One region of the Rhodococcus sp. MPR-R1B genome, then DNA from elsewhere that is predicted to be linked to it. Evidence: riboswitches for the same ligand, from Rfam matches in the RefSeq annotation. Region 1 holds a riboswitch; each other region holds the start of a gene.

Region 1 (7,611 bases):
ACTCGCAGGCGATGCCGTCGTTGTCGCGGTCGAGATGCGGGGCGTATCCGTTCTGGCCCCGGTACAACGGAGCTGCGCCGGCATTACGAACGGCTGTGCAGTTCTGGTAGTACCGCGCTGGTGCGGGAGTGTTCTGCGGCGCCGGCTGGTTCTGGGGCGCTTGCGGAGCGGGCGGCGCCGGCGGTGCGAAGACCGGGGGAAGGAACGGCTGGACTGCGTCGGCAGAGCCAGTCGGAATCATGCGTGCGATCTCGATCGGTAGGAAATCGAAAACCGTGGATGCCTGAGCGGCGGGCGCGGCAACCAGAGTGATTGCGGCGCAACCTGCGACGCTGAATGCCAGACGGCGGAGCTTCATGTGACCTCGTGTTCAACTGGGCAGCCCTTCCACTTCGGAGGGCTCTGCCGGCTGAGCATACTAGTCATAACGACCAAATGGTTTATTTCGGTAAGGGTGAAATCTGGGGTGAAAAGCAGCGTCCCCGCACCGTATTGCTCAGGTGCGAGGACGCTGCTGTAGTCATCGAGGGTTACGCGTCGACAAGTTCCTCGGCGAAGGGGTCACCGTTGCGGGGAGCGTCGAAGCGCTCCTTGTCGAGGATTCCCTCACGCTTTGCGACGATGACCGGGACCAGTGCCTGGCCGGTGACGTTGACTGCGGTACGGCCCATGTCGACGATCGGTTCGACTGCGAGGAGCAGTCCGACGCCGGCCAGGGGAAGACCAAGGGTGGAGAGTGTGAGTGTGAGCATGACTGTCGCACCGGTGGTTCCGGCCGTTGCCGCTGAGCCGATGACCGAGACGACGACGATCAACAGGTAGTCGGTGAAGGTCAGCGGAACGTCGTAGAAGCCTGCGACGAAAATCGCCGCGATCGCGGGATAGATTGCGGCGCAACCGTCCATCTTCGTGGTGGCACCGAGCGGAACGGCGAACGAGGCGTACTCACGCGGAACGCCGAGGTTGCGTTCGGTGACGCGTTCGGTCAACGGCAGGGTGCCGATCGACGAGCGCGAGACGAATCCGAGCTGAGTTGCGGGCCAGACGCCGGAGAAGAAGCTTCGAACCGAGAGGCCGTGTGCGGCAATCAGGATGGGGTAGACCACGAAGAACACGATCGCCAGACCGATGTAGATGGCGGCGGTGAAGACGCCCAGCGACCCGATCGCATCCCATCCGTAGGTGGCGACAGCGTTGGCGATCAGCGCAGCGGTGCCGATCGGGGCAAGGCGGATGATCCACCACAGGACCTTCTGGACGATCGCGAGCAGCGAAGCGTTGAACTCGAGGAACGGCGCAGCCTTGGGACCGATCTTGAGTGCAGCAATACCGATTGCACCGGCGATGACGAGCAGCTGCAGGACGTTGAAGCTCAGCGATGTGGTCGCCACGCCTTCGGCGACGGAAGTCTTTGCACCCAACCCGAGGAAGTTGTTCGGAACCAGTCCGGTGATGAACGCCCACCACGAACCGGAACTCTTGGGTTCCTTCGCGGCTTCGGCGGCGACGTCGGTCCGTGAACCGGGATCGGTGATCAGGCCGACGATGATGCCGATGATCACAGCGATGAAAGCGGTGATCGCGAACCAGAGCAAGGTCTGCACGGCCAGGCGAGCTGCATTGGCGACCTGGCGCAGGTTGGCGATGGAGCTGACAATGGCGGTGAACACCAGCGGGATCACCGCAACGGTGAGCAGCTTGACGTAACTCGAACCGATGGTCTGTACGGTGCCGACCAACCAGTTGACGTTGCCGTCGGCCGCATCAGGCATTGCCCGGGCGACGAGACCGATGATGACACCGAGTACGAGACCGGCGACGATCTGCGGTCCGAATGCCGTCGCCCAGGACGGAAAACGGGACGTGGACTTTTCCGGCACGCCGGTGGAGGTGGAGCTGGGCATGACTATGCCTTTCGAAAATCAAGGGAGCGAAACGCAGCGCGGCACCAGAGGCCGGGCAGATTCGAAGAAATGTTTCCTGGTACGCGTCAGGTCAGAGCGAGCGCGTACACATTGCGCTCGCCTGCAGGCGAAGGTCGACGTAACGCCGACTGGTCAGGAACAACACTGTCCACACACTACTCGCAGCTTCAACTACTCGATCCCGAGGGTCGCCGCGGGAGTTCGCTTCGTGTTCGTCGGGCGTGCCCCGATCAGTCACTGTTGGTCGGTTGACTAGTCTCGACGATCAGTAGGTGCCGCACCGGCGCCTACGCGTCGGCAAGCGGAAGCGAGAGACCGATGAGCGTTCGGAATGCCGAGTACCCGCGTCCGAAGCATTTCCTGGTGCACCTCAGTGACACGCATCTGGTGGCTCAGGGGGAGTTGTACGACGCCGTGGATGCGTCGACGAGATTGCGGGAAGTGCTCAGCGGGATCGTGGCCTCGGGCGCACGCCCGGATGCACTGATATTCACCGGCGACCTGACCGACCAGGGACACCCCGACGCATACGCGGAACTGAAAGCCATCGTGGAACCCGTGGCGGCCGAGATCGATGCGCAGGTCGTCTGGGCGATGGGCAACCACGACGACCGCCCTACGTTCAGATCTCTGCTGTTGGGCGAGGACGCCACCGATCATCCCGTCGACAACGTCTACGACCTTGACGGACTGCGGGTGATCACCCTGGATTCGTCGGTTCCCGGTCATCACTACGGTGAGATCTCGGATCGTCAATTAGACTGGCTACGAACAGAATTGACGGTGCCGGCGCCCGACGGAACAATTCTGGCGCTGCATCATCCGCCGGTTCCGTGCATTCAGGATCTCGCGGTTCTGGTGGAGTTGCGCGATCAGTCCCGGTTGGCAGACGTCTTGCGTGGCAGCGACGTCCGGGCGATTCTTGCCGGGCACCTGCACTATTCGACGACGGCGACGTTCGCCGGCATTCCGGTTTCCGTGGCGTCGTCGACGTGTTACACCCAGGACTTGAACGTGGAAGTCGGTGGTCAGCGTGGTCGTGACGGGGCTCAGGGGTGCAATCTGGTGCACGTGTACGACGAGACAATTGTTCATTCGGTCGTTCCACTCGGTGCGCACGTGACGGTCGGTGAGCCCGTCGACGCGGCCGAGGGTGCCCGGAGGCTCAGTGCTGCCGGCATTCGAATCCTCGAGAGCGAAAAGGCGGCACGCTCGATCATCTGAGGTCGCAGGCGGTTTCCGGCACCCACGCGCAGTTCCGGGTGATTGCCGGGCGGTCGCGTACTCACTACCGTCGAGGTAGGTGCAGAGCTCCAGCAACAAGGACCGGCTAGCTGGACGGCAACCCTTCATGCCGATGGGGTGCCCCGGAATCACACCTGGCGATACGCGCGGTGCGTGTCGCAAGCGGCAGTCGCCACGAGAACCGTCAGTCGGGTGCTGACGGTTTCTGCGGTCGGCACTGTGCGCTCCCGAGTAGTTCTCGAACAGGAGTATGCGCCGATGACCTCCACCCCTTCTTCTCATCTTGCTCCGTTGCATCTCGCCGTAGCGCTGGACGGTACCGGTTGGCACCCAGCGGCCTGGCGAGAGCCGCACTCGCGCCCGAGTGAGCTGTTCAGCGCGTCGTATTGGACTGACGTGGTGACGATCGCCGAGCGTGGTCTGCTCGATTTCGTCACCATCGAGGACAGTCTCTCGGTGCCGGCCAACCCACTCGAGCCTGTCGACGACGCGGTTGACCGGGTGCGCGCTCGGCTCGACGCACATCTCGTGGCCGCCCGACTGGCACCGATCACGAGCAACATCGGGTTGATCCCGACCATCACCACCATTCACACCGAACCGTTCCACGTGTCCAAAGCCGTTGCCACGCTGGACTACACCTCGCGCGGTCGCGCCGGGTGGCAGGTGAAGGTGTCGGCGTCGGAATCCGAGGCAGCACAGTTCGGGCGTCGCGACATCCCCGCGCTCACCGATGCCGACCGTCAGTCGATCGTTTCAGGCGTCCTCCCGGACTTCGTGCGCGACCTGTTCGACGAAGCTGCGGAGGCAGCTGACGTAATCCGGCGACTCTGGGACAGCTGGGAGGACGGCGCCGAGATCCGCGACGTGGAGCAGCGCCGGTTCATCGACCGAGACAAGTTGCACTACATCGACTTCGAGGGAAAGTACCTCTCGGTCCGTGGACCGTCGGTGACTCCGCGCCCGCCGCAGGGGCATCCCGTCGTCACCGCATTGGCACATCAGCGGGTCGCGTACGAGCTGGCGGCGCGGACGGCCGATCTGGTGTTCGTGACGCCGTTCGACGACGAGCAGGTCACGGCAATCCTGGGTGAAGTGCGAGCAGCCGAAGAACACGTGCAGCGCACCGGCGAACCGCTTCGGGTCTTCACCGACATCGTCGTATTCTTCGATGCTCCGGAAGAAACCGGAAAGGAACGGCTCGCTCGCCTCGACGCGCAGGCCGGCGCCGAATACCGTTCGGACGCGCTGACCTTCACCGGCACCGCGGCTGAGTTGGCAGATCTTCTGCTCCGGTGGCAGCAGTTGGGAATCGACGGCTTCCGGTTGCGGCCGGGCGTCGTCGTGGACGACCTCGACGCGATCGCAGGTGAGCTGGTACCTGAATTGCAGCGACGCAACGTATTCCGCACCGAGTATCCGCAGACGAATCTTCGCGGACTGCTTGGCCTACCCATCGACGTTCCCAACCGCTACGCCGCCGGTACTCCGGCCGCCTGACAGACGAGGAATACATTTTCATGAGTTCTCAGAAGCGTAAGCAGGTCATCCTGGGTGCCTACCTCGGCGGCGTCAACCATCACACTGCATGGTGGGATCCGCAGGCGGGCAGCCAGATCGAGTTCGATTCCTTCGAACACACCGCTCGAACCGCCGAGCGTGGGAAGTTCGACTTCTTCTTCCTCGCCGAAGGCCTTGCCCTTCGTGAGCGTGCAGGACAGATTTTCGATCAGGACATCATCGGTAGGCCGGACACCTTCACGGTCCTTGCATCGTTGGCGGCGGTAACCGAACACCTCGGATTGGCCGGCACTATCAATGCCACGTTCAACGAGCCGTATGAACTGGCCCGCCAATTCGCGACGCTCGATCAGTTGTCCGGAGGACGTGCCGCCTGGAACGTCGTCACCTCGTTCGACGCATTCACCGGCCAGAACTTTCGCCGCGGCGGATACCTCGACCGCGCGCAACGATACGAGCGTGCGGAGGAGACCGTAGCGCTGGTGCGTGAACTCTGGGATTCGTGGCGAAGCGACGACATCGTGGCCGACAAGGCATCAGGGCGCTTTCTCGCGCGACCGGATGCCGGTGAATTCGCTTTTCATGGATCGCATTTCGACGTGAACGGCCGATTCACAGTGCCGCGTAGCCCGCAAGGGCGCCCGGTTATTCTGCAGGCCGGGGTGTCGCCGCAGGGGCGCGATTTTGCTGCCGGCAATGCCGACGCGATCTTCTCACCGTACGGTCAGTTGCCCGAGGCGGCCGATTTCTATCGCGATATCAAAGCACGTGCCGTTGCGGCCGGACGTGACCCGGGTGACATCAAGATCTTGCCGTCGGCGAGTTTTGTTCTCGGCACCTCGGAGGCAGATGCGATCGAGAAGTACCGAGAGATTCGCGACCAGCAGGTCACCGGCCAGACCGCTTTGGTTCTGCTCGAACAGATCTGGAATCTCGATCTGTCGAAGTACGACCCCGAAGGACCACTACCCGATATCGCTCCGGATCCCGAGGCTCCGCCGATCATCCAGGGCCGCGCCTTCATTCACCAAGATCGTTTCGCGACCGTCGCAAAACTGCGCGCGGTAGCGGAGAGCAAGAAGTTGAATCTGCGCGAAGTGGTGATCGATCAGTTCGAGCGTGGACCGATCGTCGGTACACCGCAGCAGGTTGCCGAGAAAATAGATTCGTTTGTCAGCAACGACGGTTCGGATGGGTTCATCCTCGGGTCGCACCTTGTGCCGACCGGCCTCGACGAGTTCGTCGACGACGTGGTGCCGCTGCTGCAGGATCGAGGTGTTCTCCGCAGTGACTACGAAGGAACGACGTTGCGTGACAATCTCGGTCTGCCCATTCCGGTGCAACGGGAGCATGTGACAGCACGCTGATCGACCGAAGTAGCAAGGGCCCAGCCGAAATCGGCTGGGCCCTTGTTTCGTCTAGGCTTCCCAGGGCGCCGGGATGGGGTAGTAGCTCTCCAGGAACTCAGTGATCTTGCGTGTCCGAAGTTCCAGATCGATCTCCGGAGCGCTGCCGTCGTTGAGGCAGAAGAAGTCCATGGAGCGCTTGGCGAGCAGTGAGTCCATGTCGCGCAAACCGGCCTTGACCGTCGTGTCGACGTATTTGACGGCGGCGGACTTCTGCACCACCGACCGTCCACTCATGAGCGTGTAGTAGTGGTACAGCGAATTGGTCACCGAGATATTGGAACTCGCGCGGAAGGTGCTTGCTGCAGTGGCCGCGAAGTCTTCGGCGAACTCGCGTTCCATCTCGGCCATCACGCTCTTGCGTAGTGGCGTCGCTGCGTGCTCCAGATGTCTGGTGGTCATCAGACCGAAGCGGTCCTGCAGCAGACGGCGGTTGACGCGGGCCGCATTCTCGAACCCGCTGCGGTCGTTGTCGTTGTGTCCCAATCCGATTCTGGTGTCGGCCTCGATGAACATGCTGATCCCACCGGGGGAGAAGAACATGTCAGGGCCGACGGGGCGACCGAAGAACATGTCGTCATTGGAGTAGAGGAAATGCTCTGCCAGACCCGGAATATGGTGCAGCTGGCACTCGACAGCTTGAGAATTGTGGGTGGGCAACACACTTGGATCGGCGAAGAACTTTTCGCTGGGCATGAACGTGACTCGCGGATCGTCGGCAAGCCAGTCCGGACGATCGGAATCGGTTGCGACGAAGATCCGCCGGATCCACGGCGCGTACATGTGGATAGATCTAAGTGCGTATTTGAGCTCGTCGATCTGACGGAAGCGCGCTTCTGATTCGTCGCCCTCGCCGACGATGTAGTTCTGCATGCGCTTGGCGCGCTGAGCCTGAAACTCTTTGGAAGAACCGTCGACCCAGGAAAAGACAAGATCGATATCGAAGCTGATATCGGAGGCATGATCGGCGAACATGTTCTCGATGGTCGGCCAGATCCGGCCGAATCGCTCGACGGTTCCTCGGACAGCTTCTTCGGGGAGGACGGTTCGTCGTGTCAGTGAGTTCTCGACGGGTAGGACGATTTCTTCGTCGGAAATCGACCACAATTCGATCTGAACGCCGATGTTCGCGCCGTAGTTCATACCGCTTGCGACGTGAACCCTCGGACGGAACAAGCGGAAGATCCGTGACTTGTTGGTTTTCGACAGGGCACCGTCCGCGACAAGGAGCGCTGGACTCTTCTTCGCGTCGACGGTTTTGGAATAGAAGGGTGCGTTTGCGCATCCCTCGACAAGTGCCTGCCGCAGGTTCTTGCGTTCCGTCCAGCTGACCGCGATGACCGGGCGCTCGTCGTTTCCGCGGACGAGTAGATACTCGATTCCTGCGGCGTCGAGGATGTCGCGGATGAAGAGGAGATCTTCGACCATCGCTTCGAGCGGCGTGGTGGTCGTGATCGCGAGGGCAAAACGATTCTTGAATCGGACGGTCTCGGGTAGCTCGCCCATCCGTGCGC
Region 2 (7,611 bases), on a different contig from region 1:
TCTTCAGGCATGCCGCCGCTCGGTGGACCTTCGCCGCGCGGTGCTGGACGAAATGCGATCATCAACAGGGTGCCGGCGAACAATCCGCCGGCGAAGATTCCGATCGGACCGGACAGCCACGCAAGTACGTAGCCGACTCGACTCATGCTGAATACAACCAGGTCTGCGTCGGCGACCGCGTATGTTTCGCTGTCGGGAGCATTGTTGGCGTCACCTTTGAGTGTCAGTGACGACAGATTGTTGTCCAGCTGATCGATTCCGTACACGCGGTGAGTGAGTCGATCTCCGCCGTTGGTGGTGACACTGACAATGTCGCCAACCGTCAACTCGGATACCGGTTGGGATTTCACAAATGCCAACGAGCCGGTCGGTATCGCGGGAGACATCGAGCCGGATCGAAAGACGACGGGTTTGATGCCGAATGCCAATGACAGTGCTGTGGCGACGATGCACAGAATTCCGAGTACTGCGCCCGTTGTCAGCGCAGCCTGCTTGAGGCGATTGATCGTGTCCGGGCGGTTGGGATGTGACATATCGATTCAGACCGCCGTTCCCACGATGTTGAGTTGCGTATAGGGGAGGTTTCCGCCTGCCGGAGTACCTGCGGCCAGAGTCATTTTCACGCACAGAATCCTGCTGGCCCCAGCGGACAGCGTTATCGGGCTTGCGAGGAGCGCCGCTGTACTGCCACCGCCGACCAGCGCGAGCTCTGCCTTTTGCGCAGTGCCGGAGCACGCCGATCCAGAGGATGTGCTATCCAGATACACCGAGATTTTCAGCGCCGCAGCGAAACTAGGCGGAGTCGATGCGGGAGACTGGGCCGTGATGGCGAGAGAGGCACCGAAGGACCCGGTGTTCTTCACGGTCAGACTCTGTGTCACAGCGGTTGTGGATGTCATGGCGCTCGACGACAGGGTGATGGTGATGTTCTTTGCCTCGGTCACACCAGTGCTCGATGCGACCAGGTTGACGGTTCCCGCGGAGAAGTCTCCTGACGTGGATGTGGCTGTTGCACCCCAGGCCGCCATAGTGCTCAAAGTGCCGACTCCGAGCACCATACCGAGTGAGAGCAGCGCCCGAATACGAGTGCTTCGGGCTCCGGAAAAACGCTGACGCAACGAGCTGTCATTGCCCGCCATGGTGCACACCATCTTTCGTCGATCTGGTTGTTTCCGGATTTGCGGTGTCAGCTGAATCGTCTGGTGCGGATCCTTGTGGCTCGCTCCGGTTCTTGTTGCGAGAGCGCATACTTTCACGTGTCCCGCTGGCGATCATGTACAGCGCGTAAACACCCAGCGTGCCGACTGCAACAGTAAGAATGGTCTTGCGTTGGTCGCCGGTCAACCAACTGTTGACGTGTCCAAGGTAGGGAACGGAATACCACACCTTGCCTCGAATCTGTACGGGGCGTACGGGCTTCTCGTCGGGGGTGTTGTTGGCGTCGCCCTGCGTGATGAACGTGCGTTCGCCTTTGGTGTTGATGCTCATCGAAATGATTCGATGTGTGACAACAGTCGGCTGGCCTGATTCGAGTTGGTAGGTGATAGGCATGCCGACGGTCAGATCGCCCTCGTCCACAGGTTTGACAATGATGAGTGTGCCCGGTTGGTAGGTAGGGCGCATCGAGCCCGTGAGGATCGTAAAACGTTGTGAGCCTGTCACGATCGGTATCACGATCGTGACGACGATGACCGCGCACAGAGCGAACAGTAAAACCCAGGTCACAACTGAGCTGACCCACCACAACGGGCCGGTCCGTTCACGTCGATGGGAGTGTTTCGTGTTCATTCGCTTGTCGCCTGTCATTTTGATCGAGTCCTACACCTGAACTGCTGTGAAGGTGAAAACGAGCTTGGTCGACACCCCGCCCGCTGTGGTTCCTGTCATGTTCACCGACGCGCGCATGCACCAGACCGTGGAACTGCCGTTGGCCAAGGAGATTCCGGGGTTCGCGGGCACCGGATATACGGCGCTTGTTGCCGGTCCCGAATAGACAGAGGTTCCGGCAACGGGTGAGCCTGTTGATACGTTGTTCGGGCAATCCGTGGTGCTCAACACGGTCGATATCTTGAGGTCGAGAACAGGATTTGTGCTGGTGGCAGTCACGGAAGCCAATCTGAATCTCAGACCGGAAGCGTTGGTTGCCGGGTTCAGGATGGTCAGCGGCATCTGCACGGCGGTTGTAGACGTCATCCCAGTCCCCGCGAACGTGCTCCAGGTGTAGGTACTGGCGGCGTTGGCAGCCGTAGAACCCACCTTGAGTGCGAACGTGCTACCACCGGCGGTCAGTACGTCGTTGCTGATCGGGGCAGCGGACTTCCAAAGCGCGCCGGTGCCTTGCGCTGATGCGAACATCAACACAATCACCGACGCGCCCGCAAGGGCTCCCCAAGCTCTCCCCTTCATCGATCGTTTATGCCGGGATGGCTTGCTGTTGCAGCTTGATGGCGAGGTTCGACAAGTTGACCGACGCGCCCTGAGCCACAAGAAGCTGAACGTCAGCGAAGGTCAAAGTCACCTTCACCGTCACAGGTTTGCCGTTGTCGGCTTCGGTCAGTGGGGATGCGGCCGTGACTACGGTGCCGCCTACGGTCACCACCGTTGTTGCCGTGATGTTGTCTTTGAGTTGATTCGCGGTGGCTCCTGGAGCTGCCGTCGTGCCGGCTGTGATGGTGCTCGTGTCCGCTGCGATAGTTGCAGCGAGTCGATCGCCATCTGCGGTGATCGACGTTGTGCAGTCGAAAGTGAGCACTTCGGTCGGCACAATTCGCCATGCGGTGATATCCGCAATCGGCTTCACCGTGGGGTTCGTGGACTGCCACCCCGTTCCGGATACCGGGGCGCAGGGGGCGAGCTGCAACGTGCCCGCTGTGACAGCGCCGCCGCCGCCGACAACTTCGCTGTCACTCCACATTGCGAGCGAGCCGGCACCGCCGAGGAGGAGGGCACCGGCCGCCGCAGCAGCGATCGCACCCTTGGTCTGCTTCTTCATGAAAATCTCATTTCATGTCTGGGACCCGAAATGGGGCCATTCAGACATGAGTATCAGACACGGCAAACGATTCGTTACCACTTTTCGAAAAATCAATTTTACGACTGGAGTCCAACTGTCACTCGGTGTCGAAATGATCTTTGACCTGCGTCTAACTACTCGTTTGTAAGTTTGGTGCGAATAAAACCGTTGGTTTGTTCAGTTGGACAAAGCGGACGAGTCGGAACCTGGCAAATCTGCTGTTTTTTACCAGTTAATTACCGAGTTTCGGTTTTGTTTTGCAATTTGAATCAATTGTTTGTGTTGCTACGGAATGGATCGGTTGTTGTTCCCACAAGATCGGCGACCGACTCGAGGACGATGGTCGGGCGGTAGGGATAGAGCTCTACCGACGCGCGGGTCGAGATCCCGGTCATCACCAGAATCGTCTGCAGTCCGGCTTCGAGGCCACAGACGATGTCGGTATCCATGCGATCGCCGATCATCAACGTATTGGCGGAATGAGCGCCGATGGACCGCAGGGCTGAGCGCATCATCAAGGCGTTGGGCTTGCCGACGTAGTAGGGATCGCGTCCGGTCGCTTTGGTGATGAGTGCCGCGACCGAGCCGGTGGCCGGCAGCGAGCCGTCTCGCGACGGTCCAGTGGCGTCCGGGTTGGTGGCGATGAACCGCGATCCACGCTCGACCAGGCGAATGGCGGTGGTGATTGCCTCGAAGGAGTACGTTCGCGTCTCGCCGAGGACGACGTAGTCGGGGTCGCTGTCCGTCAGGACGTAACCGATGTCGTGCAGGGCGGTGGTCAGGCCCGATTCGCCGACCACGTAGGCGCTGCCGCCCGGCCGCTGGTTGGCCAGGAACGTCGCGGTTGCGAGCGCTGACGTCCAGATCGACTTCTCCGGGATGTCGAGTCCCGAATTGAGCAGGCGTGCTCGCAGGTCACGCGGGGTGCGGATGGAGTTGTTGGTGAGCACCATGTACGGGATGTCGTTCGACGCCAGCTCTGCCAGGAACGTGTCCGCTCCAGGTATCAAGTGCTCCTCGTGGACGAGAACCCCGTCCATGTCCATGAGGTAGGTCCAACCGGTCTGATCTTCTGTACTGGTCATTACTCCAGTATGTGCGGGTGGCGCCCGATGTGGGCGGTCAAGCGAGAAGGCGCCACAGTCCGATCAGGCCGACGACGACAATCGTGTAGCGCAATGCAGTGGGGGACAGGCGCCGTCCGTAGCGGGCACCGAGAACGCCACCACCGAGTGAGCCGACGGCGATCAAACCGGCTGCTGCCCAATTGATCTGATCGAATGCCAGAGTGATGTACATCCCTGCTGCAACGATGTTGACGAGCAGCGACAGCAGGTTCTTCGCGCCGTTCATGCGCTGGAGGGTTTCCGGGAGGATGGCACCCATCACACCGATGAGAAGGATGCCCTGCGCGGCAGTGAAGTACCCGCCGTAGATGCCGACTGCAAAAGTGCCGGCGGTCAGGAGCATCAGCCTCTTGGTGGACAGCGTCGTTTCTTCGGTGGAACGCTTCTTGGCCCACGCCTGGATGCGTGGTTGGAGGAGGACGAGCGCGAGAGCGAGGACCAGCAGCACCGGAACGATGGTCTCGAACAGTTTCTCGGGTAGATGCATGAGCAACCACGAACCGAGTAGTGCCCCGGCGAGTGACGCCGGAATCTGCCACTTCAGTCGATCCCACTGTCCGGACAGCTCACGTCGGTAGCCCCAGGTACCCGAAACTCCGCCGGCGACGAGCCCGACCGCGTTGGACATGGTTGCGGTCACGGGCGGCATGCCGAAGGCGACCAGCGTCGGGAACGTGATCAGCGTTCCACTGCCGACCACGGCGTTGATCGCGCCCGCGCCGATACCGGCCAACAAGATGAAGAAAGCGTCGAGTCCACTCACTCCGCAGACGGTACGGCAGAGGAAAAGTCAGTCCGGACGGCGGTCCCGGTCTTCATTCGAACGCTCCATTCAACACGCCGAACGCGGCTGCGGACACCGTTGGAATCAATGCGATTTCAACATCGTGGACCCTTCATTTCCCTTGCAGTGCAGGGAAATACAACATTTGACGACTCGACATTTCGGGTCTAGTCTTTGCTCACCATCCAGAGCGACCGAGAGACCTGGCTCGTCGACGTCGCAGCAACCCCCCGAGTGATCGGGAGCGGGTGCTACCGCCAGGACCGATGGAAGGCATCACATGGTTACCACTTCGCACGCTGCGCACAAGCGACGTCACATCGATCTGTGCCGCACCGCTTCGTGTCACTGTCGATGACCGAACTCTCGTCGTCTTCGCAACTCGAGCGCACCAACTCGAGGACACAGCTGCGTTCCCATTTCCCCGAAAGGTCTATTCGTGATGTCCACTCCGTCAGGTAGCGCGCCGTGAGCGCGCCCACCGATGTCCGCCCCGAAAAGTCGGTGTCCGAGTCGCAACTTCCCGACTCGGAGCTTGTCGTCGCTCGCACCTGGCACCCGCTGCGCTGGGTGATCAGTGCGGTCGTGCTGGTCCTGCTTGCTCAGTTCATCCACGGACTCGTCGTCAACCCCGGCTGGGACTGGCCGACCTTCGCGCAGTACTTCACCGCGAAATCAGTGCTCGCCGCGCTGTGGATGACGATCAAACTGACGCTGTGGGGGACGATCCTCGGATTCGGTCTCGGTGTTTTCCTGGCACTCGGTCGGTTGTCGAAAAACCCGGTCCTGCAGGTGATCGCTTGGACCTACATCTGGGCCTTCCGCTCGATTCCACTCATCGTGCAGCTGCTCTTCTGGTTCAACATCACATACCTGTACCAGACGCTTTCTCTCGGAATACCTTTCGGTCCCGAGTTCTTCACCTTCCAGGTCAGCGGTGTGATCGGCGGATTCACCGCAGCAGTCATCGGTTTGGCGCTGCACCAGGCTGCATACTCGGCCGAGATCATTCGCTCCGGAATCATCTCGGTGGATCACGGTCAGATCGAAGCTGCTCACTCGCTCGGCATTCCGCGCAGTCGCCAGTTCTTCAAGATCGTTCTCCCGCAGGCAATGCGGGCGATCCTCCCCAACGCCGCCAACGAGGTCATCGGACTCTTCAAGGGAACGTCGATCGTCTCCACCATGGCAATCGCCGAACTGTTCTACCAGGTGCAGGTCATCTTCGGACGCAACGGACGAGTCGTGCCCCTGCTGATGGTCGCCACGATCTGGTACATCATCCTCACGACGTTGCTCTCGATCGGTCAGTACTACGTGGAGCGCCACTATGCACGAGGATCCGCCCGTGCTCTTCCGTTGACTCCGGTACAGAAGGCGCGCAAGAAGTTCGAAGAGATTCGCGATGCGCGTCTCGATATTCCGCGAGGTGCGACCCGATGACCGCAGAACTGGCCGAAGAGACGGTGTATGCCGTCGAAGCGCGCGGAATTCACAAGTCCTTCGGCACGCTGGAAGTACTTGCCGGCGTTGATCTCCTGGTCCGCAAGGGCGAAGTGACCGTCATTCTCGGTCCGTCGGGTTCCGGTAAGTCCACCTTGCTGCGCACCCTCAATCACCTCGAGAAGGTCGACCGCGGGACCGTACGGATCGACGGAGAACTGATCGGATACCGGCGCAAGGGAAATCGGCTCCACGAACTGCGTGACCGCGAGATCCTGAAACAGCGTTCGCACATCGGATTCGTGTTCCAGAACTTCAACCTGTTTCCGCACCTGACCGCGTTGGAAAACGTGGTGGAAGCGCCGCTCTCGGCCCAGAAGCGTGATCGTGACGAGGTGTACCGCGAGGCCCGCGCACTGCTCGAGCGAGTGGGAGTGGGGGACAAGGCGGACGAGTATCCCCGCCAACTCTCCGGTGGCCAGCAACAGCGCGTCGCGATAGCGCGAGCGCTGGCACTGCGGCCGGCGGTCATTCTCTTCGACGAGCCGACGTCGGCGCTCGACCCGGAACTGGTGGGCGAGGTTCTCGAAGTCCTCGCTCAGCTGGCCCGTGACGGCGCCACCTTGGTGATCGTCACACACGAGGTCGGATTTGCTCGGGAAGTGGCGGACACTGCGGTCTTCATGGACGGCGGCGTCATCGTCGAACAGGGCCCGCCTTCGCAGGTGATCGACAATCCGGTCCACGAACGGACCAAAGCCTTTCTCTCCCGCGTCCTCTGACGCGACCCAGACTCATTCCCGGAAGGAAAAATTGATGTTCTCCACATCCCGTCGCGCGACTTTTCTGATCTCGGCGCTTGCCACCGTCGGATTGCTCAGCGCTGCATGCAGCAGCGCGGACGCCGAGTCCGACGGCGCCCAGGTCACCGCTGCTGCGGGTTACAACCTCACGGCCGATCAGAACCGCATCACCACCGACAAGGTGGATTCCATCGCCGCCGAGCTACCTCAGGACATCCGCGATCGTGGCACGCTGCGCGTCACCGGTAGTGCCGGTTCCGCTCCGCCGCTCCGTTTCTACGCCGACGACGACACCACCCTCATCGGTTCCGAGACCGACTTCGCCTATCTGATCGGTGACGTTCTCGGCTTGAAGGTCGACCTGCAGACAGCAGATTGGGCACAGAACTTCGTCCGGATCGACTCCGGTGAGGCCGACGCCTTCCTCTCCAATGTGACTGT
Region 3 (7,611 bases), on a different contig from region 1:
CCGGCCCGGTCGGGCAGGGCGGAGTCGCTCGGGGCGGCGAAGAAGACCCATACGGCAGTGACGACGACAAGTGGGAGGTTCACCCACATGATCGATTGCCAACCGAGTGTGCCGACCAACAACCCGCCGAGAGTGGGCCCCAGCGCGACGACCGATTGAGCGCAAATGGTGAGTGTTGCTATAGCTGAACGGGTTTGAGTCCGGTGGCGGTCAGCGTATTCGCGGATGACGGTCATTGCGTTCGGATACTGTGTCGCCGTGCCGATTCCGAGCAGGATTCGTGCGGCGATCAGCCAGCCCAGCGACGGGGCGAGCGAGCCGAGGATCGATCCGGCAGCGATCAGGCCCAATCCGGCGAGGTAGACGCGTTTGGCGCCGAGGATCGATCCGAGTCGACCAGCCGCCGGCGCCGTGACCGCAGTCGCGATGTAGAGGGCCGAGATGACCCACGCTGTGCCTGAACTGGAACCGAAGTATGTGGCGATCGGGACGATTGCCACGGCAATCATCGACGAGTTCAGCGCTTGAAGAACGGTTCCGGAGCCGAGAGCAAGACTCAGTTTCAGGGGAACGGGAGTTTGGGGGGTCGGCGTTTCGACGACGGTGGTCACGAGTTCATCAGTGACTCCTCTGATATCGATGTCGATGCTGGGGACTCGCCCTGGCCTAGTCTGCGCAGGATTCGGCCGGCGATCAGAAGCAAGTCACGCTCGGCTTCGGTGCACTCGGCGTCGATGACCTCAGCCAGCCACTCTGTTCGTTTCGTTCGGTCTTCGTGAAGGGTCGATGTGCCGAGTTCGGTCATCGTGACCAAGACCGCGCGGCCGTCCGATGGATCCGCCCTTCGCGTCACCATGCCCTGTTCTTCGAGCGCGGCCACGGTCTTTGCGATTGATTGCGGTGTGACGCGCTCGAATTTTGCCAACTCTTTGGCGGTCGACGGACCTTGTCGGTCGAGGTGGCCGAGGGCCTGGATCTGGCTCGGCGTGAGCTTGTGGTCGTTGCGTTTGGTGCGTAGACGTCGGACGAAGGCACCCAGATCGTCCCAAAGTACGTCGATCTCGTCTCGAGCCTTGCTGCGACCCTCTCCAACGTTCATTTAGACAGTCTAACTGTGTTGTTTCGATGCTGCCAGCACGGTTTCGACGGAAAAGGGGGAATAAACAATTGCACTAGTTGTTTAAAACCTTGGGACTGCTGTCCATCGGTCGGCGAAGCAGTTCCGTCTGCGAGGTCGAATTATCAGAATCTCGGGCACGAAAAAGCTCGGATGCGCACCCCCTGCGGCGCACCCGAGCGGCCAAAACCATACCACTTGGTGTCTTTTGGGCATAAAGTCGGTTCTTGTCCCCTGAACAGCCGATTGCGTCTAGTACTTTTGGCGGGTATGGCTCTAGTCCTTACGTAGGGTGTGTTGGAGGGGATATTGTGAAGTTTCGGGGGATGACAGGCGCCGATCACGGCGGCTCTGCGTACCAACTCTGCGAGAGGCACAACACCGTAAATGGCACGTCAACAAGAGCGTGCGCGGCGTACCCGCGCCGCCCTGGTCGAAGCGGCTGCAGTCGAATTCGCCAAGCGCGGCTATGCAGCTGCGTCGGTGAACACGATCCTCGAGGGCTCCCGCGCCACCAAAGGCGCCATGTATTTCCATTTCCAGTCCAAGGAAGAGTTGGCGCGAGCGGTTCTGACCTCGGCTATCGAAACCTTCACTGGAATTACTGATCGTTGGGCCAAGAGAACAGACCTCGATCCATTCGTCGCTTTGCACGGTCTCGTGCTCGACATTGCCGAGGTCTTCCGTGCCGAGGTAATCGTGCAGGCGGAATTCCGGCTGATCATCGAGCCCGAGTTCTACAAGGATGTGCAGTCCGGTGGTGGGCAGGTCTGGGGAAAGACCGCCTATGAGTTGGCATTGCGTGCCAAGGACGACGGTTTGCTCCGAGAGGACGCCGACCCGGACAAATTCACGCGTGTACTGGCAGCGAGCCTTGCCGGTCAGCGGTACATGGCAGACCTGATTGCCTCCAGTGGAGATCTGGGCGAGTGGTTCGAGGAGTCTCTCGAAGTAGTCCTCGAAGCCATGGCTACGCCGCAGTGGTTGGAGACGTTCCATCGTGACGGGTGGCCCCAAGTCGAGTTCCCTGACACTGAATAGTGCACTTTTCTGCCCGTGAACAGGCGATTTGTGATTTCCGAATGCCGTGCCATAAGCTATCCAAGCTCCCAACGGAACGCCGTTGGGGTACTAGTTCGGAGAGATCCGGCGGGCCCCCTTCGTCTAGCGGCCTAGGACGCCGCCCTTTCAAGGCGGTAGCGCGGGTTCGAATCCCGTAGGGGGTACGTTTTGCGAAAGCGAAACGATGCAGTATGGTTTGACCCGCACGACACGCTTTGAGATGCACAAATGCCAGGCCAGGACAGTGGTTTGGGAGCGGCTCGAAGATGTAGTACGGTTTCACAGCAAGGAAAAAGCAAGGCCCTGTGGCGCAGTTGGTTAGCGCGCCGCCCTGTCACGGCGGAGGTCGCGGGTTCGAGTCCCGTCAGGGTCGCAAAGCTTTGTTCTCAATCAATCGGTTGAGAACAAAGCAATGCGATAGGCATTCGGTTCGGGTGCCGTCCGGCCAGGTAGCTCAGTTGGTACGAGCGTCCGCCTGAAAAGCGGAAGGTCGCCGGTTCGATCCCGGCCCTGGCCACCATAATTCTTATCGAAAAGCTCCAATCTCATGTTCTTCGAACATAAGGTTGGAGCTTTTTCGTATTCGGATGTCAGTCGCCGTCAACCACTCGGCCCGATCATCTCAGTTATGCGCATCCTTTGTCTCCGTGAATGTTTCCGGTCACCGGGAACGTGCTGGGCGTCACTCCACAGAGGACATCACTATTAGCCGATTGCGGCCGATCCGTGGCTGCGTCTACTGAAAGTGAGGTGGAATCTCCGTGTCGCACTCGAGATCTTGGCGCATCGGGAAAGTCAGCCGGGTCACCGTCGCATTGTTCGGTACCGGGGTTCTATTGGTGGGCTGCGCGAGCAATGGTGACGACAGCGGGACCGATACGACGACCGCGTCGGCGGACGTCGTGACCGGCATGGTCAACGAGCAGCCTGATCCGGGAACTGCGGTGGCCGGCGGGACCATGACGTACGGCGTACAGGTGCTCGTTCCCTCACTCGACCCGACGAAGACGGCCGCGCGCGGCGGTTCCGGCGGTGAGGCCTTCGCTGCTGTGTACGACGTCCTGATGAGTTACGACACTGCGAGCGGCGAGTTCGAGCCCAAGTTGGCTGAATCGCTCGAGACAGCTGACGACGGAGCCACCTGGACGCTGAAACTTCGCGACGGTGTGAAGTTCAGTGACGGCACCACCCTCGACGCCAACGCCGTGATCGCGAGCATCGATCGGTACAACGCGGGCAAGGGCAATGGCGCCGAACTGTGGCTGGCTTCGGTGGAATCGGCGCAGGCAAGCGGTCCGACGACAGTGGAATTCAAGCTGAAGACGCCGTGGATGCGTTTTCCGTCGATGCTCGCTCTCGGGCACGGGATGATCGTCGCCCCGAGTTCGCAGCAGGGCGACAAGTTCACCGCCATCGGAGCCGGACCCTTCACCGAAGATGTCTTCACACCGAGCGTCGAGCGAATCTTCAAGGCCAACCCGTCCTACTACGGCGGCGCCCCCAAGCTGGACAAGTTGCGGATGGTTGCGCTCAACGGTCCGCAGGCCAATCTCGAATCATTGAACAGCGGTCAGCTCGATGTCGCCTACATTCGCGGCCTCACGTCGGCGATCAATTCCGCCAAGTCCGCTGGCTACCCCGGCTACATCGACGTGCTCAATGCCGGTAGTGCCGAGATTATCAACAACCGTGAGGGCCGACCGGGCTCGGATGTTCGCGTTCGCCAGGCCATCGGCTACGCGCTGGACACCACGTTGATCGATCAGCGAGTGGAAAACGGTGAGGGACTGCCGGGCTCGGAGTTGTTCGGTCCGACGTCTCAATGGCATGTAGACACACCGGGTATTGCCTACGACCCCGAAAAGGCCAAGGAGCTTCTGAATCAGGCGAAGGCAGACGGATACGACGGCAGCCTCGACTACGTCGCGCTCAGTGAGCCCAAGGACCACGCGATCGGCCTCGCCGTGCAGTCACTGTTGCAGGCCGTCGGGTTCGAGGTGAACTTGATCTTGGCCAACAACGCCGGCGACATCGTGCAGAACGTCTACGTCAAGCACGATTTCGACCTCGCGCACGCGGGCATCGGAATGTACGAGTCGATTCTCGATCTCGGATTGTTCTCCACGACCAACAGCACCTCGATGGCGAATACTGCTGGATATGCGAACCCGGCGATGGATCAGCTGATCGCAGATCTACAACAGGCCAAGGACAATTCGTCGACCCTGGCGATCATCGGCAAAATTCAGACGCTGTGGAACGAGACGGTTCCATCGGCGCCGATCGGCGGGCTCACGTCGTTCTGGGCTTGGCAGAAGAACGTGCACGGTGTGGTTCCGACTGCAACCGGCATCATGCTGTTCGATCAGGCATGGATGGGCGCGAAGTAGCGTTCCAGCGCACACCGAGAGCTCCGTCCGACGCGAGTCGGGCGGGGCTCTTTCGTGTCTACGTCGGCTAGCGTTGCGCAACCCTTTCGATCAGGATGATTGTATTGAAATATGTTGTAGGTCAATATGATTCGACAAGCGTGATTTGACTTGCCCAGCGTGGCCCGCATAGATTGCATCCACCATCCAGAGTGGCTGAGAGACCTGGCTCGATGATGCCGCAGCAACCCGCTACCTAACCGCAGTGTGGGTGCTACCGCCAGGACCGATGGAGGACACATGACTGTATTTGCCGTGGGTATCGAACTGGACGGCGAGGGCACTCACCCCGCTGCCTGGCGCCGAAGCTCACACCGCCCGGACCAGCTGCTCACGGGCAAAGCCGTGCGCGATCGCGTCGCGGCTGCCGAGAATGCCGGCTTCACGTTCGCGACGTTCGACGATTCCATCCTCCCCCCGAGTGGTGACGTCGTCGGCCGCATCGATGCCGTCTCGAGGGCGTCGTACGTGGCGGCGACAACCAGCACGATCGGGCTGGTCCCCGTCGTCGGGACCACGTACGCCGAACCGTTTCATACGTCCTCGCAATTGGCGACGTTGGACTACTCCTCGCGTGGGCGTGGCGGCTGGCTTGCTGTTCCGGTCGAAGACGATGCCGCGGCGAGGGCGTGGGGGAGGGCTCCGGTAACAACGGAGTCGGCGCGTCAGCAAGAGCAGCGGGATTCGGTCACCGTTGTGACCGATCTCTGGGACTCGTGGGAGGACGACGCCGTCGTTCGTGACTATCTCAGTGGGCGTTTCCTCGAGCGTGATCGTCTGCATTACGTCAATTTCGAGGGCGACACGTTCTCGGTGAAGGGGCCCGCAATCGTTCCGCGGCCGCCTCAAGGCCAGTTGGTGGTGTTCGGCCGCTACGGCGAAATCGATCCACGCCAGCCGGATGTTGTTCTCGTTTCCGGTGATTCGGTGGAGACCATTGCACAGTCGGCTGCCAAGGCGCGCGATGAGGGCGCGTCATTGGTGGTCGCCGAGGTCGATGTGGCATTCGATACGCCGAATCTGTCTGCGGCGCAGCGGAGGACCGAGCTGAACTCGTACGGGAATGCCGTCGTCACCGGCCGACTGCTCCTGGCTGCAGATCCGGGGGAAGCGGCCGTGGTTCTGAAGGAATTGGCGGGACACCTCGACGGTGTTCATTTCCATGCTCTCGTGATCGACGAGGACCTTCCGGTGCTGGCCAAATTCGTGCTTCCGACGCTGTCCAAGGCCGGGTTGACGCGACGCCCGGTTCCGGGATCGACCCTGAGGGACAACCTCGGTCTGCAGCGGCCCGCAAATCGATTCGCCCACTCCTCCTGACTTGACTTCGCGCTAAGGATATTTCGGCCATGACTGCATCACGCTCCGCCGTACCTCGACCCGACGCTCACGTTCACTTCGGCGTCTTCTTCCAGGGGGTCAACCACACCACCATCTGGTCCGATTCCGCGAGCGGATCCCAGATCGACTTCGAGACGTTTCGGCGGTTGGTACTCACCGCCGAGCGAGGTCTGTTCGACGCCTTCTTCCTCGGTGAAGGCCTGCGGCTTCGGGAACAGAACGGCAAGATTCTCGATCTGGATATCGCCGGCCGCCCCGACGCCATTGCGCAGTTGGCCGCCCTCGCCGGTATCACCGACAAGATCGGGTTGGTCGCGACACAGAACACCACGTACAACGAACCGGCCGACCTTGCGCGTCGACTCTCCGGCCTCGACCTACTTTCCGACGGACGGGCCGGCTGGAATGCGGTGACCACCGACAACGCGTGGACGGGAGAGAACTTCCGTCGCGGTGGTTTCCTCGACCACTCCCTGCGCTACGAGCGTGCCGGGCAGTTCATCGAAACCGCGCGGGCACTGTGGGATTCGTGGGCCGACGACGCGATCTCGGATTCTCGTACGTCCGAGAACTGGTCTACTCCGGGCGCCGTCGGCGCCGTGCGCAGGCAGACTTCACAGTTCGACATCTCCGTGACGCCGACGCTTCCCCGAAGCCGCCAGGGGCATCCGGTCATCTTCCAAGCGGGTGATTCTCCGAGTGGACGCGATTTCGCGGCGACCCATGCCGACGTCATCTTCTCGCGACACGGGACTCATTTCGACGGCGCGCTCGACTTCGCCGACGACATTCGGGCTCGGTTGCGTAAAGCCGGGCGACCGGAGGACGACGTCAAGATCTTGCCCAGCACGCAGATCGTGTTGGCGGAGAACGAGTCCGAAGTCGAGGAGAAGGCACGGTGGGTCCTCGAAGGCCAGTTCACCGGTCAGACTGCCCTCTCTCTCGTCGGACTGGTGTGGGGTAAGGACCTTTCCGATCGAGACCCCGACGGTCCACTCCCCGAGCAAGATCCGGTTGCCCGCCCGGTTTCGGAGACGCGCGGTTCCGCGCGGGACGGCAACGACCCCATTGCGATCGCACGTGAATGGCGTGCTCTTGCCGAGGCAAAGAATCTGTCCCTACGTCAGGTCGCTATCGAGACCTCGCAGCGTTCGGGTTTTGCGGGCACTCCGGGGCAGGTCGCAGATCAGTTGGTCCATTGGGTGCGCAATGGAGCTTCGGACGGCTTCAACATCTCGCCGTACCTGGTGCCGACCGGGCTCGACGAGATCGTCGACTGGTTGATCCCGGAACTGCAGGAGCGTGGGGCGTACCGCACCGAGTACTCCACGTCGACGCTGCGAGAGCACTTGGGGTTGCGACCGCCGCTCACGCGTCGGGCCACGTCTGAAGCTGCGGGGTAACGGGTCCTGTCCCACACAGTCACAGCGACGGCCGAATCCACCAAGCTCGGTTCGGCCGTCCGCTGGGAAATCGTCGTCTGCGTAGCTGCGGGTTTCACCACCCTTCTCGATTCGGCGGTGCTCGGAATCGGGGTTCCGTCGATCCGGGCGTCGCTGGGCGCGTCGACCTCGGAGGTGCAGTGGATCCTTGCGAGCTATTCGCTGACTTTCGGCTTGGCCCTGGTGCCGGCGGGCCGACTCGGTGACGTCGTCGGGCGTC
Region 4 (7,611 bases), on a different contig from region 1:
GGTGTCGGACACCGCGACCTGCCAGCCGGCCCGCCCCGCTGACGAGTAGTCGATACTCGCGACGGCCTTGGAGATGTGGAACGGCTCGGTGTGCGTGACTGTCGCAGTGGGGATCAGGCCGATACGCGAGGTCACAGCACTCAGCCGCGCCGCAGTTGCAACCGCCTCCAATCTGCCCCGCACTGCGTGCTGGCCCTCGGATTGCAGTCCGAACGAGTCAGGGAGGAACGCCAGATCCACCCCACCCCGATCCGCGGTGGCCACCAGGTCCACCCAGTACGACGGTGTGAACAGATCTTCGGCGCGTGAGTCCTCGCGTCGCCAGGAGTACGGATGAGCTCCGGTGCCCTCGAATTCGAGACCGACCAGGAATGCTCCGGAACTACGCTCGGACATGTTCGGCCTTTCGTGTCGAATGATCCCGCCCGGGGATCGCCTCGAGAAGTGTGCGTGTGTACTCGTTTCGGGGATTGTCGAAAATCTCGGTGGTAGTGCCGATTTCGAGCAATCGCCCGGCCTGCATGACGCCGACGACGTCGCTGATCTGGCGAACAACCGCAAGATCGTGGGAGATGAAGAGATAGGTCAGGCCCAGTTCGCGCTGCAACTCGTCGAGTAGCGCCAGAATCTGCGCTTGCACCGAGACGTCGAGAGCGGACACAGGTTCGTCGAGAACGAGCAGGTCCGGCTTCAAAGCGAGCGCACGAGCGATCGCCACCCGTTGACGCTGGCCGCCCGAGAGTTCGGCCGGTTTGCGGCTCAGGAACTGCTCGGGAAGTGCAACCTGATCGAGCAACTCTGCTGCACGACTCTGCTGCTGGCTGCGTCCACCAACCTTGAAGGCCCGCAGCGGCTCCGCAACGATGTCCTGGACGGACAATTTCGGGTCGAGTGATGCATAGGGGTTCTGATACACGAGCTGGATCCTTCGGCGCAGCTCACGCAGGTCGCTGCCCTTGACCTTCGTGATGTCCTGGCCGTCGAAGGTGATGGTGCCTGCGTCCGCCTGCTCCAATCGCACGACAATGCGTGCGGTGGTCGACTTGCCGGAGCCCGACTCCCCCACCAGCGACACCGTCTGACCCCTCGGAACAGTCAGCGACACTTCGTTCACCGCGGTGATCGAACTCCCGCGTCCGACGTTGAAGTGCTTGGTGATTCCCGTCAGGGTCAGCAGCGGGCTGGTGTCCTGACGGACCGGGCGAACGACTGGTCCCGAGGACAGGCTCGGCGCAGAGCTCAGAAGTTTCTTCGTGTACTCGTCTCGCGGGTTGTCCAGAATATCCGCGGTGCGGCCGGATTCGACGATCCTGCCGCCCTGCATCACCAGGATCCGGTCCGCGCGGTCTGCGGCCACACCCAGGTCGTGCGTGATCAGGAGCACGGCGGCACCGGATTCGGCAATCCGCTCGTCGAGATGGTCGAGAATGCGCCGTTGAACCGTGACGTCCAGAGCACTGGTCGGCTCGTCGGCGATTACGAGGGCCGGGTTCGCGACAAGCGCGATACCGATCAGAACGCGTTGCCGCATACCGCCGGAGAGCTCGTGCGGGTACTGGCGTGCTCGGATTTCCGGCCGGTCGATACCCGCGCGCTCGAGCACCTCGACGGCGTCCAACCGGGCTTTGCGACGGTCTGCGAGGCCGTGGATCCGGAGGACTTCTGCAACCTGGTCGCCGATCCTCGTCACCGGGTTGAGCGAGGTCGTCGGATCCTGCGGCACCAAACCGATACGCGCGCCGCGGATTCGCTGCCACGCACGGTCGGAATACGAGTCGATCTGTTCACCCTCGAACTCGACGGTCCCGCCGGTGACGTGGCCACTGCCGGCGAGCAGACCCAATATCGCGTGGGCCGTGGTCGACTTACCGGAACCCGATTCCCCGACCACCGCAACTACTTCGCCCCGACCGACGGTGAAGCTCACGCCGGATACCGCGGGCTCGGCGCCGTAGGCGATCTGTAAGTCGGTGACGGAAAGCAACTGTTCCTCGGTCGTGCTCATCGCCGGTTGTTCCTTTCGATCTCGTGGCCGATACGGTGTGCCGAGATGACCACGGCGACAATCGCGAGACCGGGAAGTGTGGTCATCCACCAGGCATTGGCGAGGAAATTACGTCCCTCGGATACCAGCGATCCCCATTCCGGGGTAGGCGGAACGGCGCCGAATCCCAAGAAGCTCAGAGCCGACACCGCCAGTACTGCCTGCCCGAACTCGACAGCGGACAGCGCGACCACCGGCGCGTAGGAGTTGGGAAGCACGTGCCGACGCAGGACACCGAGCCACTGCACACCCGAACTGAACGCGGCCTCGACGTACTGAGCTCCGCGCACCCGCATCACTTCGGCACGCATCACTCGCGCGAAATTGGCGACCATACTGACGCCGACAGCAATGGCGACGTTGATGGTGCCGAAGCCGAGTGCGGTCACCAGTGCCAACGAGAGCAGCAGCGCCGGAATGGACAGCAGCACGTCGACGATGCGCATCAGCACGGCGTCGACGACGCCACCGACAAAGCCCGCGAGCAAACCGATTATCGATCCCGCCACCAATGCGATTCCGACCGCCACCAAGGTTGCGGTCAGGGACAGCGCGGCGCCGTGCACGAACCGTGTGTACAGGTCACGACCGAGATTGTCGGTTCCGAACCAGTGAGCCAGGCTCGGGCCCTGCAGTTTGTCCGCCGGGACACCGGACAACGGATCGCCGCTGGCAAAGAATCCGGGTGCGACGGCAAAGCCGATGGCAAGCAACACGATCAACACCGGAATCACCAAGCCGGGCTTTCGGATCCAGCCGATGGCCGTGGACTTTCGGCGCGAAACAACAGGTGCCTTCGCCTCGACGGTCGGATCGAGGAGTAGGGGTTCGATCAATGTGTCAGACATGAGCCGGCTCCAGATCGGTCGAGCTTTCGGTATTCGACTTTTCGGTGTGACTCTTCTTCGTCTGGATGATCCGTGGATCTATCAAGGGGTAGAAGAGGTCGACCGCGAGGTTGACGAGCACGAACACGAGAGAGGCGAACACAACGACTCCCTGCACCACCGGGATGTCCTGCGCCATCACCGACGTCTGTGTCAGACGGCCGACGCCCGCGCGGGAGAACACCGTTTCCACAACCACCGAGCCCGCCAGCAGCGTGCCGACCAGCACACCGGCAATGGTGAATGCCGGAATGCTCGCCAGTCGCAACGCGTGACGGGTCTGCACGCGCCAACGGCTTGCGCCCTTGGCGTACGCAGTCTCCACGTGCGGCGAACGTAGCGTCGACTGCAGGCTGGTCGTGAGCACCTGCGCGATCACCGCGCCGGTCGGGATCGCCAAGGTGATCGCCGGAAGAATCACCGTTGCGAATCCCTTGTCTCCGAAAGCGGGGAAGATGTGCAGACGGAACGAGAACAGCTGCAGAAGAATCAGGCCAACCCAGAAGGTAGGCACCGCCACACCCAGCGGCGGCAGCGAGAACAACAGATTCGCGAGCCACCGCTTGCGGGTGTAGGTAGCGAAGAACGCGATCGCCACTCCGAACAACACGGCCAGAACCAAAGCGGTGGTTGCCAAGACCAGAGTGCTCGGCAGCGCCGAGAAGATGGCATCCGTCACCGACTGACCGGTGGAGATGGACGTACCGAAATCGCCGCGAAGAGCATTCGTCAGCGACGTCCAGTACTGCACCCACACCGACTGGTCCAAGCCGTACCGTGCCCGAAGCTGATCGAGCGCAGCCTGATCCACTGCAACACCCTGACCGGACGAGTCGGCAGCCATGCTGACGGGATCACTCGGCAGGAGGAACAGAATCACGAACGAGATGGTGAAGGCGGCCCACAGAACCACTGCGGCCTGGCCCAGTCGGGTGAGTACGTATCGAGTCATGATTACTTACCCGACAACCATGCGTCGTAGAACTGCAGGCGCGAGGAGGCTTCGAAGTTCAGGTCCTGCACACTCGATCCGGCGCCGATGGCCTGCGAGAGCTCGATGGTGGGGATGGAGAGTCCACGGTCGAGGATCAATTCCTGTGCGGTGGATACCAGTTCGCCGCGTTGGCCGTTGTCCGTGGCTGCAAGCTGGTCTGTGAGTACCTTGTCGAGCTCCGGATCTGCGCCGCGACGGTTCAGGTTGCGGCCTTCGGTGCTGAACGATGCCCGCAAGATGTCGGCGTCCGCGCGAGTGCTGTTGTAATACAGCGAATCGTAATCACCCGATACTCCCTTCTCGGTCCATTCACCGTTCGAGACCAAGTTGAGCTGCAGGTCGACGCCGACCTTCTTGAGCTGCTGCTGCACGAGCTCGAGGATGGCCTGGTTACCCGAGAACACCGGACTGAAGGTGACGCTGAAAGTGAGCTTCTGCCCGTCCTTCTCGCGGATACCGTCGCTGCCGGTCTTCCAACCAGCCGCGTCGAGGAGTTTCGCCGACTTGTCGGCGTCGTACGTCACGACACTGGATTCGTCGCTGTAGAGCGGAGTGGTGTGAGCCAGCGGGCTCGTGGCCGGGAAGAACGACGGATCCAGAACGGTGTCGACGAGTTCTTGGCGGTTGATCGCGGGAATGATGGCCTGACGAACAGCCTGATCAGCGAGAACGCCGCGACTGACGTTGGGCTGGAAGAAGAAGCTCACACCCGGGTTCGGCCTTGTGAGGATTCGTCCACCCGCGCCCTCGATTTGCGGCGCATCCTGCGGAAGCGCATCGCTGACCGCATCGAGCTGGCCGGAGGCCACGCTGCCCGCCCGCACACCGGATTCGGGAACCACCGTGAAGTCGACGCCGTCGAGGTACGCCTCGCCCTGATGCGCGACCGCATCCGAGGCCCAGTTGTATCCCGCACGCTTGGCGATCTTGACGCTCTTGTCCTGCTGCCAGTCGGTGTACACGAACGGTCCGGAGGCGATCACCGCTGCACCGGGGCAGCGCTGCTCGGATGCCAGCGCGGTGGTGGAATCGGCGAGGATTCCGAGCTGTGGCGTCGAAGTTGCTTGCAGGAACTGAACATTGGGTCCGGAGAAATTGATCTTCGCCGTGTGAGCATCTACGACGTCGGTACCGGTGTACGAGGACAGGTAACTCTTCGCCAACGACGCGTTCGGTCCCAGGTTCTTGACCGAGTCGAAGGTCTTCTTCACCGAATCCGCCGTCACCGGTGTGCCGTCACTGAAGGTGGCGTCGTCGCGAAGGACGAACGTGAAGCTAGCGGCGTCGGGGCTGATCTCCCAACTCTTGGCGAGCCACGGGGTGATCTCTCCGGTGTCGGGATTTTGATCGGTAAGCGAATCCACCACTGTCCGAGTGACATACACGGTCTGGTTACTGCCGGCCTGGGCCGGATCGGCGCACGTCGGCGCCTGCGACAGACCGTAGCGAAGGGTTCCGCCGGACTGGGCGGGGCCTGCGTCGGCAGCACTGTCACTCCCGCTGCTGCAGCCGGCGAGGACGGTGCCGAGAACCGAGACAGCACCGATACCGGCGATTACGGTCGCGCGTTTGCGGGCACCGAATGAGGGCGAAGACACCAAGAACTCCTAAAGAGGCATGCCGAAGAGCGCACCCGTCGCCTGAGACGAAAAAGGCGATCGAGCACGAATCACTTGTGAGAGAAGAGAAAACAGACTTGTCGACGACTCGCCTGAGTGTGAATGACTGACCGAGAGGTCAGTTGGTACAGAAAGATCCCGCGGTGCGGCACAGGTCTACGTGACGACGCGACCAGGCGGTATCGAAACCGCCTTCGACTGCCTTCATTTCGTGTTCCTCCATCGGTCCTGGCGGTAGCACCCGCACCCGATCACTCGGGGGGTTGCTGCGACTTCAATGAGCCAGGTCTCTCGGTCGCTCTGGATGGTCGTTCGCAAGTGTACGAGGTCAAACCCGGGTGTTGTCAACCCGGTCGGTAGGAATTGCTGCTCGAGTCACATTTTCGAGCACCCGAAGTTGTTTCTCGAACGGGTGGACGCCCACCTCTTCGGGCGAGAGTGAAGCGTCGTAAAGCGGTGTGTATCCACTGGACAGATACAGCGCGACGGCCTCCGGCTGCCGAGGACCCGTCGTGAGAAACACACGGTTGTATCCACGAAGTTCGATCTCTCGTTCCAACTCGCGAACGACGGCCTTGCCGAGGCCGCGCTTCCGATAGTCGACCGACGTCCAGATTCTCTTCAGTTCGGCAGTGGTGGAATCGAATTGACGAAACGCACCACCGGCGATCGGCAGACCGTCGTGGGTGAGCACCAGAAGCGCACCCTGCGGGTAGGCAAATTCTTCTGCCGGATACGTCGTGAGATCATCGAGCATCGCTTCGCGAGTCCCGCCGTAACGCGAACTGTATTCGAGTGCCAACTCCGCGATCAGTGGAGCTGCCAAGGGATCGTCCTGCGATACCGAATAGACCTCTACCGCTCCGACACCCTCAAGCTGTCGAGTACCGAGCTCCAGTGCCACAACACTTTCCTCCATGAATCTGGTCAACGCTCCCCCAGCCTGAAAACTTCCGGAGCGAGGGTGGTTCCGTCGACGAGGTCCGCCACAAGTTCACCCAAGGCCGGACCGAACTTGAACCCGTGCCCCGAGAATCCCGCCGCCACCGTGACGGCGCCGACTCGGTCGATGACGAAGTTACTGTCCGGCGTGCTCGTGTACAGGCACGTGATCGACTCGACACGGGTGGAATCGACGCCGGGCAACCACGACTCGGCGTACTGGGCCAATCGCCGCTCTCCGTCGACGTCAGGGGTGTAGTCACGGGTCTGCGGAGTCACCACCGGCCCGGTCGCGTGTTCGCCGATCTTGATCCCGTCCTCGGAACCGAGCCCGTAGATCCCCGCGGTCTCCAATTCTGCGCCGGTGTGGTGAACGAAACTCGGCCACTCGACTCCGGGATCGAGCGGTGCGAAGTGTGCTGGTTGTTCCTGTGTCGTGCGCAGTGTCGGCAATACGATCTCGGAGCCGAGACCGCTGTCTGCGATCAGATCTGCAGTCCACGCACCGGCCGCGATCACGGCCTGACGAGCTGCGAGCGTTCCACTGTCCGTCACCACGTCCACGCCGTAGGACGCCCGCGCGAGTGCCAACACCCGAACATCGTGACGGACCTCGGCGCCCGCAAACACCGCTCCTGCCTTCAGAGCGGTCACGGCGCGGTCCGCGTGCAACCGGCCTGCGTCGGGATGATGGAGCACCGTGGTGTCGAATCGCAGCCCCGGCCAACGGGCGGACGCCTCGGCAGGAGTGAGGATCTCACCCTTGATGCCCGCCTCGCGAAGTATCTTCGCCTTGGACTGCACTGCCTGCGGCAGGCCGTGATCAACGGCACCGGTGAGTTCCAGGAACCCGACGTCCGTCGTGGTCTCCAACTCCCGCCACAGCGGCAGCGCGCCGGCCGCCAAACCTGTGTACAGGTGATTGTCGTACGCCTGCCGATAGATACGCGAAGTACCGTGCGACGCACCGTGCTTGTGACTCGGCCCGAACTGTTCCAGCTGAACTACGCTACGTCCGCGTGCCGCGAGCCGCCATGCGGCGGAGGACCCGACGAGTCCTCCGCCGATGACGATCACATCGAGAATCTCACTCATGGACGAGAGCTCACTTGGTCTTCGGAAGGC

What was found. Region 1 has a riboswitch for S-adenosylmethionine ahead of AC1Q61_RS26425 (LLM class flavin-dependent oxidoreductase). Riboswitches for the same ligand answer to the same signal wherever they lie in the genome.
Region 2: linked by a shared signal. The riboswitch ahead of AC1Q61_RS14000 (putative leader peptide) and the one ahead of AC1Q61_RS26425 (LLM class flavin-dependent oxidoreductase) in region 1 are both predicted to bind S-adenosylmethionine.
Region 3: linked by a shared signal. The riboswitch ahead of AC1Q61_RS03365 (LLM class flavin-dependent oxidoreductase) and the one ahead of AC1Q61_RS26425 (LLM class flavin-dependent oxidoreductase) in region 1 are both predicted to bind S-adenosylmethionine.
Region 4: linked by a shared signal. The riboswitch ahead of AC1Q61_RS14030 (putative leader peptide) and the one ahead of AC1Q61_RS26425 (LLM class flavin-dependent oxidoreductase) in region 1 are both predicted to bind S-adenosylmethionine.

Annotation. Positions count from the first base shown of each region.
Region 1 is NZ_JBXAFO010000025.1:69,535-77,145, reverse strand. It holds gene AC1Q61_RS26440 (excalibur calcium-binding domain-containing protein) at 1-358, opposite strand, end outside; gene AC1Q61_RS26435 (dicarboxylate/amino acid:cation symporter) at 531-1,904, opposite strand; gene AC1Q61_RS26430 (phosphodiesterase) at 2,244-3,149, shown strand; SAM riboswitch class IV at 3,228-3,341, shown strand; gene AC1Q61_RS26425 (LLM class flavin-dependent oxidoreductase) at 3,324-4,670, shown strand; gene AC1Q61_RS26420 (NtaA/DmoA family FMN-dependent monooxygenase) at 4,691-6,058, shown strand; gene AC1Q61_RS26415 (stealth family protein) at 6,110-7,603, opposite strand.
Region 2 is NZ_JBXAFO010000008.1:180,226-187,836, forward strand. It holds gene AC1Q61_RS13965 (signal peptidase I) at 1-533, opposite strand, end outside; gene AC1Q61_RS13970 (hypothetical protein) at 540-1,139, opposite strand; gene AC1Q61_RS13975 (signal peptidase I) at 1,126-1,788, opposite strand; gene AC1Q61_RS13980 (hypothetical protein) at 1,819-2,406, opposite strand; gene AC1Q61_RS13985 (alternate-type signal peptide domain-containing protein) at 2,414-2,992, opposite strand; gene AC1Q61_RS13990 (HAD-IIA family hydrolase) at 3,283-4,098, opposite strand; gene AC1Q61_RS13995 (sulfite exporter TauE/SafE family protein) at 4,136-4,903, opposite strand; SAM riboswitch class I at 5,103-5,197, shown strand; gene AC1Q61_RS14000 (putative leader peptide) at 5,205-5,282, shown strand; gene AC1Q61_RS14005 (amino acid ABC transporter permease) at 5,393-6,367, shown strand; gene AC1Q61_RS14010 (amino acid ABC transporter ATP-binding protein) at 6,364-7,149, shown strand; gene AC1Q61_RS14015 (ABC transporter substrate-binding protein) at 7,184-7,611, shown strand, end outside.
Region 3 is NZ_JBXAFO010000002.1:127,875-135,485, forward strand. It holds gene AC1Q61_RS03330 (MFS transporter) at 1-611, opposite strand, end outside; gene AC1Q61_RS03335 (MarR family winged helix-turn-helix transcriptional regulator) at 608-1,099, opposite strand; gene AC1Q61_RS03340 (TetR family transcriptional regulator) at 1,505-2,158, shown strand; tRNA gene AC1Q61_RS03345 (tRNA-Glu) at 2,271-2,343, shown strand; tRNA gene AC1Q61_RS03350 (tRNA-Asp) at 2,479-2,552, shown strand; tRNA gene AC1Q61_RS03355 (tRNA-Phe) at 2,623-2,699, shown strand; gene AC1Q61_RS03360 (ABC transporter substrate-binding protein) at 2,941-4,569, shown strand; SAM riboswitch class I at 4,749-4,844, shown strand; gene AC1Q61_RS03365 (LLM class flavin-dependent oxidoreductase) at 4,849-5,928, shown strand; gene AC1Q61_RS03370 (NtaA/DmoA family FMN-dependent monooxygenase) at 5,958-7,352, shown strand; gene AC1Q61_RS03375 (MFS transporter) at 7,422-7,611, shown strand, end outside.
Region 4 is NZ_JBXAFO010000008.1:188,361-195,971, reverse strand. It holds gene AC1Q61_RS14055 (LLM class flavin-dependent oxidoreductase) at 1-396, opposite strand, end outside; gene AC1Q61_RS14050 (dipeptide ABC transporter ATP-binding protein) at 383-2,005, opposite strand; gene AC1Q61_RS14045 (ABC transporter permease) at 2,002-2,892, opposite strand; gene AC1Q61_RS14040 (ABC transporter permease) at 2,885-3,883, opposite strand; gene AC1Q61_RS14035 (ABC transporter substrate-binding protein) at 3,886-5,523, opposite strand; gene AC1Q61_RS14030 (putative leader peptide) at 5,663-5,752, opposite strand; SAM riboswitch class I at 5,761-5,855, opposite strand; gene AC1Q61_RS14025 (GNAT family N-acetyltransferase) at 5,873-6,463, opposite strand; gene AC1Q61_RS14020 (FAD-dependent oxidoreductase) at 6,472-7,581, opposite strand; gene AC1Q61_RS14015 (ABC transporter substrate-binding protein) at 7,592-7,611, opposite strand, start outside.